Regions from separate parts of the Parasphingorhabdus sp. NYA22 genome, predicted to be linked through region 3. Evidence: predicted binding sites of a transcription regulator. Region 3 holds the regulator's gene; each other region holds the start of a gene.
What was found. Region 3 encodes LexA, which represses DNA repair genes until DNA is damaged. Its sites were predicted from a motif close to GTTCCNCNCTTGTTCT; they were not measured.
Positions count from the first base shown of each region.

Region 1 (4,247 bases), 370 kb from region 3:
AGCAGCAGCTGCGCGAAGAAACGCTGCTTGGTACCCTCGAATATCGAAAGCGCCGCTGCTTTTGCATTTCGGTTAAGCGTATCGCCGCTATCCTCATCAACGATCCGCGTGGCTTCAAGGGCCGCCTCGAGATTCTTGTGAATAATCGCCCAAGCCCCGGCATAACTATCGTAAACCGATATTTGTTCCTTGGTCAGTTCATGTTCGAGAAGCTCATATTCAACGCCCGCGAAGGACAAGGCGCGGGCCAGATAGAGACCTTGGGATTTAAGGTCGCGCACGACCAGTTCCATCGCAGAAATACCGCCCGCTCGGATATCGGTGAGGAACGTGTCATAATTGGGAAAGGCGGTTTCCGGTCCCCACAATCCAAGACGCGCCGCATAACCAAGGTTGGCAATATCAGATGCGCCGGTTGCTGATGCATATAATACTCGCGCGCTGGGCAGAAGATTTTGAAGACGCAGACCTGCAATGCCCTGTTCGGATCCTTTGACTTTGCCGCGGCTTCCCGTTCCCCCCAGCGCACCCGCCATCGCATGAGCTTCATCAAAGGCTATGACGCCATCAAATTCCTGCCCTGCCCATTCCAATATTTGAGCAAGTCTAGTCGTATCCATCCTGCCCGAGCGCAGCGTTGGATAGGTGACAAATAAAATCCCGCCTGACATTGAAATCGGCCTTCCCAGCTTCCAGCTCGAAAGCGACTGGATATCAAGCGGCAAGCCGCCGAGCGCGGACCAGTCCCGGCGGGCGTCCTCAAGCAAGGTCTCGTTTTTGGTAATCCAGATATGACGGCAATGACCCTGCAGCCACCGGTCCATGATGACACTAGCAATCTCTCGGCCCTTCCCCGCGCCAGTTCCATCACCTAGGAAGAAGCCAGTCCGATAACAGAAACCCTCTTCGGACGGTTCCAGCCCAGAGCCTTTGTTGATTGGCCTGTAAGTACCGGGCAAATCGCGGGCGAAGGCGTTTACTGCATAAATAAGCGTTTCGCATTGTGCATCGGAAAGAAGCTGTTTCTCCCGCCAGTCTGCCGGAACCAATGGCTGGTGCTGCGGGACTGGCGCAGCAACAGACCCCATCGCTACCGATTCCACCAGTGGGGTCGGGTGAACGGGAGCATTGGCGATTGATATCCGGCTTGGCCGATAGGCTAGATAAATGCCTTTTTGCTCCGGTGTTGGTGCCGCATCGCCGAGAACTTCAAAGATGAGTTTTTCGGATATTTGCGAGTCTGGAGAGGATTTGGAAACTGGCGCGACAGGGCGTTTCGAACGATCGTTCGATACCAGCGCGAATGGCTTTGCATTGGACCTGGAAGTTTGCGCCGTTGGTTTGGAGGTAGCGCGAGCGGGCAAAGCACAGCAGGCTCTGTACAAACCCTCAAAATCAGCGATGTCGATTGGTGTTACGCATTGCTCGGAAACAAATTTATCGAAGACCACCAGGCGCACGGTGATGCCGGTTCCCCGGCGGGCGAAAGATCGCATGATGCGCGCATCCAAACGCAGAGCGCAGGGAGCAGGATCGTTTTTAGCAAATATGGTCGCGTCAAAGCCTTCGGGCATGATCGCGACAAGCCGTCCGCCTGGCGCCAGACGCCGCCAGGCAGAGCGCAAGTGCCGCAGGGCTGAGCGGTAGTCTTTGCCCCGTTCTGCGCTACGGGCAAATGGCGGGTTCATTATGACAAGATTTGGATTGTGGCGCGGTGGAAGCAGTTCGTCGATCAGCTCGCCATCGTGTGAGGAGAGCGGAGCGCCCGGAAACAGCTCGTTTAGACACGCACCGCGCAGGCCGTCGATCTCATTGAGGATTAGCTTCGCGCCAACAAGATGCGGCCAGATGGCGAGAATTCCCGTTCCCGCGGATGGCTCGAGTACGATATCTTCGGGCTTTGTGCCCGCTGCCAAAGCCATAGCCCAGGCAAGCCGGGCGGGGGTCGAAAACTGCTGGAGGGCAATCTGGTCATCATGCCGGTTATGTTGTGGCGGAAGAACTTGCTCCAGAGTTGCGAAGCATCTGTCGGCTTCAGCAAAATCGGAATGGAGTGAAATACCGGAATGATCACGAAGCCACATCAGTTCGGCCAGCTCGATAGCGCAGCCGGACATTTTTACCGACCAACCATCTGTCGCGTCGCTGCTTCCGGTGAAGGTCTTGAATATGGCATTAATGTCTTTTCGTGTGACTTGGGAACTTGTCTCTAGACGACCTGCTATTTCGTGAGCGGCTTTGATTATTATTTCGCTGGCCAGATCCTGTGTATCGTCAAGTTGCAACTGTGCGTTTTGTAGAGTCATGATGGTTTTCCTCCGTTAGGCACGGACAGACCTCAGACGGCCTTCTCGTGCACAAACAGCGAAAAGCCCCCTTTCCTCTGGATCACAGGTGGACCGGGTTAGGTGGAAGCTGCGTTTGCTCGAAACAACTCATTATTCCAGTCATCGCCGCGCCGGCTAGGCCGGCGCGCTATAATGGACCGGCCGGGCATCTGAAAATGTTCACGGGCCTTGGCTTCGGCAAGGTCGCCGCCAGCGTCATGATCCACGAAGAGATAAAGCTGCTTCACGCTTTCCGGGATGGTAACGATCCCAAAGCGCTCATTGCCCAATGTTGCCCAGGTCGGGATGCCGGTCAGCTGCGTCGCGGACATGGCGCTTTCTGTGCCTTCTGCCAATCCCAGAACACCATCTTTGGGTGGAAAAAGGCGCACAGCCCCGGTCCCGAGGGATCCGAGTGCGCGTTTGGGTTTTATGAAATCAGACTGGCCTGAACCATCGGGAAGCAGGAATGTACGGTGAATGGCCATAATATGCGCATCGGTGCGCACCGATGCCAGCATCGCTGGTAGAAAGCGGACATGGCTCTTGGGACCAAGCGGCGTGCGTTCGAGGAAGCGCAATTCTGGAGAAGTAATACTAATCAGGCGCTTTTTGAGATAAGTCCGGGCAATAGTTCCTTGCAGGCGCTGAGCCTGCCGCCAGAGTCGCTGTGCATTGGCGCTCGGCTTTATCTCTTTGGGACTTGTTGCGGGAATTGGAATGGAGCTTCCGCTGAACAGACTGCGCGCGGGCACACCTTGGCGCTCAAAACCCGCAAGCACCTCTTTCTGCGGACACCCCGCAAAACAGTGAAAGAGAATCGCGTTTCGGCCGATACTGACACCAAGCGACGGCGTATTATCATCATGTGCCGGGCAGCAGCACATTCCTTTGTCATTTTTCCAATAGCCTGAAAATTTTTCACAAATCTGTCTGGCAGTATTCTCGAGGGATGATGTGGGATTAGTCAGGACGTTACGGGACATCGAGGAGTTCCTTGCATCTGCGCCAGTTCTCCCCTTCCCGGCAGCCTCCCCTCTTCAACACGTAAGAAAACACTTTCCTACAGCTATATGTTCTATTTATGTTCTCATCCGATTCGATACAAGATGGAGATGAATTTTGGCAAAGAAGCTATCAATGGGACTGCTTACAATAGCGATGTGTTCAAGCGTGACATGGGCGCAGGATGTGAGTTTACAAGAAAGCAATGCCCCCACTGAACGGGAAGCTCTGGATCAACACGCAAGTGAAAAACCCACGTTTCGGTTGTTCCAGCATGGAATTTGGCAACCGGAAAATCAGCTAAAGCCCGTGACTGGAGCACCGACAAATCATGAAGGTACTAAAACCAATCTACAACCAAGAAAGCTTACAGGACTAAGCCGATCAGCCTCGTCAAGGCGGTTTATTTACCTAACCTCCATCCGGGCAGCCGAAAAAAAACACGCCCTACCCTTTGGGTTGCTCGACGCTCTAATTTGGCAGGAATCGCGGTACAATCCTATGGCTGTTAGTTCTGCTGGTGCTGGCGGTCTTACGCAGTTGATGCCTGGAACCGCATTAGACCTTGGGGTTGAGAACCGGTTCGATCCTTCCGCCAATATTGACGGGGGAGCACGGTATCTCAAGCAAATGCTGGATAAGTTTGGGGGGATTCACCTAGCGCTGGCGGCATATAATGCCGGACCTAACGCCGTGCTGAAAGCCAATGGCATTCCCCGATACCAGGAAACACGGAATTACGTAAAGAAGGTCCTTGCGCGCTGGACAGAATCGGGGCTGTAGGACAGAGAACACTTGATCATGAACCATTCAAACTCAAACCGCCTTCGGCTAACCGGTAAACTCATCAAAGGCGAACGCCACTATTTGCTTCAATGCGCAGATGAAAATGTTTGGCGGTTAAACTTTTTGGAC
Region 1 is NZ_OZ333477.1:1,378,838-1,383,084, reverse strand. Features, by position in the region: gene ACWFTY_RS06675 (strawberry notch-like NTP hydrolase domain-containing protein) at 1-2,306, opposite strand, end outside; gene ACWFTY_RS06670 (DUF7146 domain-containing protein) at 2,405-3,313, opposite strand; gene ACWFTY_RS06665 (lytic transglycosylase domain-containing protein) at 3,450-4,115, shown strand; gene ACWFTY_RS06660 (DUF5818 domain-containing protein) at 4,134-4,247, shown strand, end outside.
Region 1: the regulator LexA is predicted to act here: its motif matches at 3,403-3,418, upstream of ACWFTY_RS06670 (DUF7146 domain-containing protein).

Region 2 (4,247 bases), 160 kb from region 3:
TCGCTGAGCGTTGCTGCGTTCCGTCAGCAGTTTGACAATTTCCAGCTGAATACGTTCAACGGCTCTGTTTTCCTCGTCCAGAATATCAATGCTTGCAGCACTGATCTGAACGGCGCGGACATTGATGCTGATGGTACAACAGGCAACTGTGCCTCTGATGATGTCAAATATGGCGTTGTCGCGCAGGGCGTTGAACTGGAAGCGTCTCTCAATCCGGTTCGGCACGTAAATGTCTCTCTGGGCCTGACCTATACCGATACCAGCTACGAAAATGATCTGGTGGGCCGGGATACCGGCGAAGCGCTGGATCCTGCGTTGCGCCTGCTGCCAGGTGACAATTTGTCGAACGCGCCTGAAATCACAGCCACCGCGTCACTGTCTTATACGCCGCCAATCGGAAGCAGCGGACTGACGGGCTTGTTCTATGTGAATGCGCGTACGACCAGCGACTATAACACCGGATCGGATTTGCTTTACGGCAAGGAGCAGGACGGTTTCACGCTGGTAAACGCGCGGATCGGTATCCGTGGCCCTGACAACAAATGGGCCATCGAAGGCTGGGCACAAAATCTGTTCAATGTGAATTATTCGCAGGTTGCGTTCAACACGCCATTTGTCGCATCGCAGCAGACCTATTCGGCCTTCCTTGCGGAACCAAGAACCTATGGCATCACATTGCGTGGCCAGTTCTAAGCCAAACATCAGACGCTGATTAAATAAGGCGTGCGGTTCAGGATAATGGACCGCACGCCTTATTATTTTCCCCGCACACGCCGGTGATCGCGTTGACTGCAAAACCGTTCCGGCACGCGAGACGGGTCTTTGATTGCAGCCGGATCTTTCGATGGTCTGCAACACTCTTGCTCGCCGCTTGACGAATCCCGCTGGAATCCCTAAATTTGGAGCATGGCTATATTACCGATCCTCGAGGTGCCTGATCCGCGCCTGAAAATTGTGTCCGAACCCGTGACCGCGTTTGATGACGAACTGAAAACGCTGGTCAAGGACATGTTTGAAACCATGTATGACGCGCCCGGCATCGGTCTGGCCGCTATACAGGTCGGTGTGCCAAAGCGGGTGCTGGTGATCGATTTGCAGGAACCGGCACCGCACGAGCATGAACATGGCGAACATTGCGACCATGACCATGGCGTGATCAACGATCCGCTGGTGTTCATCAATCCGGAAATACTGGACCCGTCCGAGGATCTGAACCTGTACAGCGAAGGCTGTCTGTCGGTGCCCGATCAATATGCCGATGTCGAACGCCCCGCAGCGATCACCGCGCGCTGGCAGGATGTCGAAGGCAAGCAATATGAAGAGCAGATCGAAGGCTTGCTGGCCACCTGTCTGCAGCACGAGATGGACCATCTCGAAGGCATATTGTTTATCGACCATCTGTCGCGGCTGAAGCGGCAAATGGTGCTGAAGAAGCTGGCGAAGCTGCGCAAGGAACACGGCATCGCGGCCTGATGGTCAGTTCATTTCACAGCTTATAAGACTCCGTTCGCACTGAGCTTGTCGAAGCGCAGCTATCGGCTTGAACTGTCCTTCGACAGGCTCAGGACGAACGGCAGCTATCGAATGCACCGCTCTGAATTGTCTTTCGCGGATTGACGAGTATTGCCTATTTTTCAAAACGATCCTAGGTTCTCTTTTCGTTCTTATTGGAAAGTGAATTAATTTGGATCCCATCATTGTCATTTTCGCTATCGTCATCGCTCTGCTGGGCGGTCTGGCGCTGGGCTGGTTTATCGGCGGCAAGCCGGCCAAGGATGCCGCTCAGGCAACCAGAGATGCGGTCCAGGCGGCCAAGGAAGCCGCTCAGGCTACCGATGCCTTGCGGATCACGCTCGACGGCGTTCGCGACGAGCGCGATGCGGCGAAGACCGAGCTGGCAGCGCTGCAGGCCGATGCCCGCAATCATGACAAGCAGATGCAGCAGCTGATCGAAGCAAAAGAGGCGTTGTCAGCGCAATTTTCCGAAATTGGCGCGAAAATGCTGGAAACGGCCCAGCGGCAATTTCTCGAGCGCGCCGACCAGCGCTTTGATCAGGCCAATGAAAAGGGCGGCGAGAAGATCGCCAAGCTTTTGCAGCCCGTGCACGAACGACTGGCGACTTACGAAGCGTCGATCACCAAGATCGAGAAAGAGCGCACCGAATCCTACGCCGGGATCAGCGCGACCATCGAACAGGTAAGGCAGGGGCAGGACAGGGTGCAACAGGAAGCCGCCCGTCTCGTGAACAGTCTGCGCAACGCGCCGAAATCGCGCGGGCGTTGGGGAGAGCAGCAGCTCAAAAATGTCCTCGAGACCTGCGGACTGTCCGAACATACCGATTTCGTTACCGAGCAGAGTATAGATACCGATGAAGGCCGTCTGCGTCCCGATGCGGTGATAAACGTGCCCGGCGGTCGCAAGCTGGTGATCGATGCCAAGGTGTCGCTCAACGACTATCAGGATGCATTTGAAGCGGATGACGAAGCGGCGCGCAATTTTGCCATGGCGCGCCACTGCAACAGCATGAAGGCGCATATCGATGGCCTGTCGAAAAAAGCCTATTGGGACCAGTTCGAGGACGCGCCGGATTATGTGATCATGTTTGTGCCCGGCGAGCATTTCCTCGCCGCTGCTCTCGAGCATGAACCTACACTGTGGGACCATGCTTTCGAGAAGAAGGTGCTGCTCGCCACGCCGACCAATCTGGTGGCAATAGCGCGGACTGTCGCTGGCGTCTGGCGGCAGGAAAAAATGGCCGCCGAAGCCAAGCAGATCGGGCAATTGGGCAAGGAAATGTATGACCGGTTAGCGGTTGCCGGCGAACATCTGAAGCGCATGGGTTCGGGCCTTGGCAGCGCCGTCGGTAATTATAATAAATTTGTCGGTAGCTTCGAGCGGAACATCATGGCGACCGGACGCAAATTTGCCGAGCTGCAAATCGAAACCGGCAAGAAGGATCTCGAACCGGTACCGGAAATCGAAGCTTTGCCCCGCTATAGTGATTCGGTCGCCGACAAACTGATCGAAGATGATCGGGAAATCAGCGACCGGGCATCAAAATAGGCCCTAGGCCGGACCGTCCGGCCCTTCGGTAAAGCTTCCACCGCAACCGTTCAACACGCCGTTGTTGCTTGCTTCTACCTTGACCGTATCGGCATAGGTGCGGTCGCTCATGCCATCGTTACATTCGTCGCCGCTGGTGATGTAGACGTTGATATTATCGGTGCCGGAAAAGCCTCTAAGTTCCCAGCCGCCCTCGGTTTTCTTCGTCCGTTCAACCGGCAACGTGAAATCCTTGCCGTCCTGAGAAGTGAATAGGATTTTCTCGTCCTTGATTTCGACGTTCCAGCCGGGCTCGGTGCCGATGGCGCTATAGTCGCCCAGTTGCTCCTCGACGACCGGTGGTTCTTCCGCAGGCGCTCCGCAGGCCGTGAGCGCCAGTGTTGCCAGCGATGACAATGAGATTATCTTTTTCATATTTTCCCCCTCCGTCAGCAAGCTAACATAGAGAGGGGAATAACGCCAAACTATCTATGGCGGCCCTGGTTCAGCACTTCATAAGCCATGACCGAGGCGGCGACCGCAGCGTTTAGGCTGTCGGCCTTGCCCATCATCGGCATCTTGACCAGCGTGTCGCAGGCCGCTTCATATTCTTCCGGCAATCCCTGTGCTTCGTTGCCGATCAGCAGAAAGGTCGGCGATTGATATTGCACCGACTGATAGTCCATGTCGGTGTTGAGACTGGTGCCGACCAGTTCCCCGGGTCCGTCGCGCAGCCAGGACAGAAATTCCGGCCAGCGAGCCTGGGCGATCTGCTGGGTAAAAACCGCGCCCATGCTGGCGCGCACTGCCTCGACCGAAAAGGGATCGACGCAATCGTCGATCAGGATCAGACCGCCGGCGCCAACCGCATCGCCGGTCCGCAATATCGTACCGAGATTGCCGGGGTCGCGCAGCGCTTGCGCGACGAGCCAGATATTGGATTTGGATCGATCCAGCTCTTCCAGTGCGACGGGATGATCGGGATAAATTCCGATGATCGATTGCGGATTGGATTTGCCCGAGAGCTTGGCGATGATTGCTTCGCTGGTCTCGATGACATCACCGCCGTCAGCAATGGTCGCTGCCTCGATTTTCTGTGCCAGCGGATGCAGTTCTGTATCTTCGACAACCACCAATATCTTCGGGGTTCGGCCGCTTTCCAGCGCCTCCGTCAGAATCCGCAGCCCTTCCGCGAGAAACAGTC
Region 2 is NZ_OZ333477.1:1,913,179-1,917,425, forward strand. Features, by position in the region: gene ACWFTY_RS09205 (TonB-dependent receptor) at 1-693, shown strand, start outside; gene def (peptide deformylase) at 907-1,473, shown strand; gene ACWFTY_RS09215 (DNA recombination protein RmuC) at 1,685-3,064, shown strand; gene ACWFTY_RS09220 (COG3650 family protein) at 3,068-3,478, opposite strand; gene ACWFTY_RS09225 (TrmH family RNA methyltransferase) at 3,529-4,247, opposite strand, start outside.
Region 2: the regulator LexA is predicted to act here: its motif matches at 1,650-1,665, upstream of ACWFTY_RS09215 (DNA recombination protein RmuC).

Region 3 (4,247 bases):
CAGCCAGTTGAACATGGCGGTACGGGCACCGCCGATATGCAGGAACCCGGTCGGGGAGGGGGCAAAGCGGGTTACGACCATATTTGTCTCTTTCGGCTGTTCAGCATCATTTGAATTCACGCTTGCAAGGTCCCTGTGATAGGTATTTGAAATGCGGGATGGATTGAGCCCGAATGGCACCACAGGCACCGGTTCCGGTTCGACTGGCACCGCCCTTAGCACGCTGTTTCATCCCCGACAATTGTCTGATTTATGGCAGGGCGCGCAACTCTCCAAATTGATTGAAACGCAGCTCGAGAAGGAGCGGGACAAGCTTCCCTTATGGGTGCCGGTGGCGCTGGGCTGCGGCATTGCGTCCTGGTTCAATCTGGCCAATCCCGCCTGGTGGCTGGCCTTCATCAGCCTGTGCGGCGGCATTGCCCTGCTGGCCGTGGTGGCCGGAAGAGACACAAGAGCCGGCAAGGCTTTGTTCTGGTTCACGCTGCTGGCCGCCATCGGCTGCGCGCTGATCTGGTTTCGGTCGTGGAGCGTTGCCGCGCCAGTACTGGAGCGGCCGCTTGTCACCATTTTCAATGCCGAAATCGAGCGGGTCGAGCCGGTCCTGGCCCGCGATATGGTTCGTCTGACGCTGAGCACCGGCGATAATCCTGAGCTGCCGCCACGGGTTCGGGTCAATGTGCCGCTTGATCGGGCCGGTCCCGGTTTGCAGGACGGCGCGCTGATCCAGTTGCGCGCGCGTTTGATGCCACCGGCGATGCCGGCGCTGCCGGGCGCCTATGATTTTTCGGAACGGGCCTGGTTTCAGGGGCTGGGCGCTACGGGGCAAGCGCTGGGAGATGTCCGGATATTGCGTCCTGCCGATCCGATTTTCGCGCTGTCCCGATATCGGCAGCAGCTGTCGGCCCATGTCCAGTCGCAAATGGCGGGTGCTGCCGGGGCGATCGGTGCGACCCTGGCCACCGGCGATCGTGGTGCGATTGACGAAGCCGATGCCGAAGCGATGCGGCGCAGCGGACTGGCGCATTTGCTGTCGATTAGCGGCCTGCACGTGACCGCCGTCGTCGGCGCTATCTATCTGCTGGTGCTCAAGCTTCTCGCCTTGTCGCCACCGCTAGCGTTGCGCTTTCGATTGCCGGTAGTGGCAGCTGGTTGTGCTGCGCTGGCGGCGGTTGCCTATACGCTGATGACCGGGGCGCAGGTGCCGACGATCCGGGCCTGCGTCGCCGCCTTGCTGGTACTGGTCGCGCTGATGATGGGGCGCAGCGCGATCACCTTGCGGATGGTCGCAGCCGGGGCGCTGTTTGTCTTGATATTCTGGCCCGAATCGCTGGTCGGGCCGAGCTTCCAGCTGAGCTTTGCGGCGGTTACCGCGATCATCGCGCTGCACGAGCATCCGCGGATCAAGACTATGTTCATGCTGCGCGAGGAGAGCCTGCTGCGCCGCGCCGGACGGTTTATCTTTGCGCTGTTCCTGACCGGTCTGGTGGTCGAAATCGCGCTGATGCCGATCGCGCTCTACCATTTTCACAAGGCAGGGCTTTACGGCGCGCTGGCCAATATCATCGCCATCCCGCTGACGACCTTCGTGATCATGCCATTGGAGGCGCTGGCCCTGGTGCTGGATAGCGTCGGACTGGGCGCGCCGGTCTGGTGGCTCTGCGAACAGGCACTGGGCAGCCTGATCGCATTGGCCCATTTTGTCTCAAGCCGGCCCGGAGCGGTGACGATGTTGCCGACCATGAACGTGATCGCCTTCGGACTGGTGCTGCTCGGCGGCCTCTGGCTCTGTCTGTGGCGAGAGCGCTGGCGCTATTGGGGTGTGATCCCGGCAGTTATCGGGGCATTGCTCATCATCACAAACCGCGCACCGGATATCTATATCACCGGTGACGGCCGCCATGTCGGTATCCGCAACGATCAGGGAGAGCTGGCGATGCTCCGTACCAGCGGCGGAGACTTTATTCGCGACATGATCCGTGAAAATGCCGGCGTGGAGGGGAAATCGCAGGCGCTCGAAGACTGGCCGAATGCCGATTGCAACGCCGACAGCTGTCTGGTCACGATCCGTGCGGGCGAGCGGGACTGGCAGATATTGGCGACCCGCAGCGCTCACTATATTCCGTCCCTGGCATTGTCGGCCGCCTGCCGCCGCGCGGATATTGTGGTCAGCGAAAGACGGCTGCCGCAAAGCTGTGCGCCGCGCTGGTTAAAGGCCGACCGCAGCCTGCTGTCACAGGTTGGCGGCATGACCATCAATCTGGAAAACCAGCACATATCTGCCGCGCTAGGCTGGACCGGCAGGCATATATGGACCCGCTATCGCGCCGCTGCGACCGGAGGCGATGACAGCGGCAAGCGGGATCAGTAGCGGCGCAGCAATCCGGCCATCTTGCCCTGAATGCGCACTTCGCCTTCGCCATAAATCTGCGGCTCATAGGCGGCGTTGGCGGGGTCGAGGCGGATGCTTCGACCCTCCTTGCGCAGATATTTCAGCGTCGCTTCTTCGTCGTGGATCAAGGCCACGACAATCTCGCCATCGCGCGCGACTTCGGTTTTCTGGATCAGCGCGTAATCGCCGTCGAGAATGCCTGCGTCGATCATCGAATCGCCTGACACTTCCAGCGCAAAATGTTCGCCGGGGCCGAGCAGGGCGGCCGGGACGCTGAGCGCCGACTGGCCTTCCATCGCCTCGATCGGAGCGCCAGCGGCGATCCGGCCGTGCAACGGAATTTCCAGCACATCATTATTGGCAGCCGGAGCAGGATTGGAAATGACTTCGCGCACCGGTGTTTCCGGGTGCAGCGAGACAACATTGGAGGGCTCCGCTTCGTGCACGCCGCCTTCCGGCAGCTTCAACACTTCCAGCGCGCGCGCCCGGTTGGGCAGGCGGCGAATGAAGTGCCGCTCCTCGAGCGCACTGATCAGCCGGTGAATGCCCGACTTGGACTTGAGCCCGAGCGCTTCCTTCATTTCCTCGAACGAGGGAGAAACGCCGCTATCCTTCAGCCTGTCATCAATGAAACAGAGCAATTCATGTTGCTTTTGCGTGAGCATGTCCAAAATCCTGTTCAGGGAACGAATAAAGAACAATTATGAAACAAAACAGGTTAAGTCAAGCGGGAAGTGATTATCCCTCTTGCATACGTAACACCGAGCGACCCCTCCTTAAGCGGGGAGATGGGCGGTGATTAAGCTGGCTTTACTCTGCTTTTTTACGATCTTCCAAGGGGATGAAGTCCCTGCCAGTTACCTTCCGAGCACCTTTAGTAGTGGTAAGTGCATAACCCTCTGTAATTCGATCAATATCTCCGGACGGCAACTGGTAGCTACCGAAAATCCTAACGTACAACTCGTACCCAACTGGCAAGTCAGAGCCTGCGTTATTAATCTTCATAAACTCGGTTTGGCCTGGGAAAACCGTAGTGCCATTCGTGTCATCCAGTTCAGGAATTGGACTTGCATAAAAAACTGGTGGCATAGCAACGGAGTCTCCATCTTTCAAAAAGTTAGTGGCTGGAGTTTTCCCAATGTTCTTGAAGCACACGCTAATACTGCCATCTTCATTCATTTTAATGGCGTTGACTATCAACCATGGTCTTTGCGCATTCTGAGCAATTCTATTGGCTTCAAAGCCAGCATTAGCCGCGCGCCTAGCTTCCCAAAAAGTGTAAAAAACCAGACCAATACCAAAGAATCCTACGGCCATAGCTATTATAGTAGCTCGTCCAGTAGTGCGGCTCCACAAAGCGGCTTTTTGCTGTGCCTGAAGATCGTATTCTTTGCGACGTCCTTCGCGGGCTCGTTCTTGTTTCTCAAATATGCACTTATCGATCTCCGCAGACGAGATCATGGGGCATTCGTCTTCCACGCCTATGTAGGGGGATTGTGTGTAATCATGGGCATTTTCGGCTGCTTGATGGTCTATAGCGGCCTCTAGGTTTTGGGAAGATATCCACAACCAAGCACCTATAGCGATGCCAAAAAAGGCTATAATAGCCAATCCTAATTTGGATTTTGAAAATTCTGGGTCTTTCTTCACAACCGAGTTAAAACATCAATTTGCAGAAGAGTCCATCAACATGGTAGAACGCGATATGACCACACTTAAAGAAGCCCGACAAAAGGGCAAACTCAAAGAGTTCATCAAGGAACACGAAGCCGACCATGACGGCGACGAAGCCGCCATTGCGGCAACGCTTAGGTCAATGGTTGGTAAGTCGAAACCAGTTCCGAAAACATCGTCTCGG
Region 3 is NZ_OZ333477.1:1,749,739-1,753,985, forward strand. Features, by position in the region: gene gltX (glutamate--tRNA ligase) at 1-81, opposite strand, end outside; gene ACWFTY_RS08455 (ComEC/Rec2 family competence protein) at 152-2,368, shown strand; gene lexA (transcriptional repressor LexA) at 2,362-3,054, opposite strand; gene ACWFTY_RS08465 (hypothetical protein) at 3,200-4,039, opposite strand; gene ACWFTY_RS08470 (IS1595 family transposase) at 4,198-4,247, opposite strand, start outside.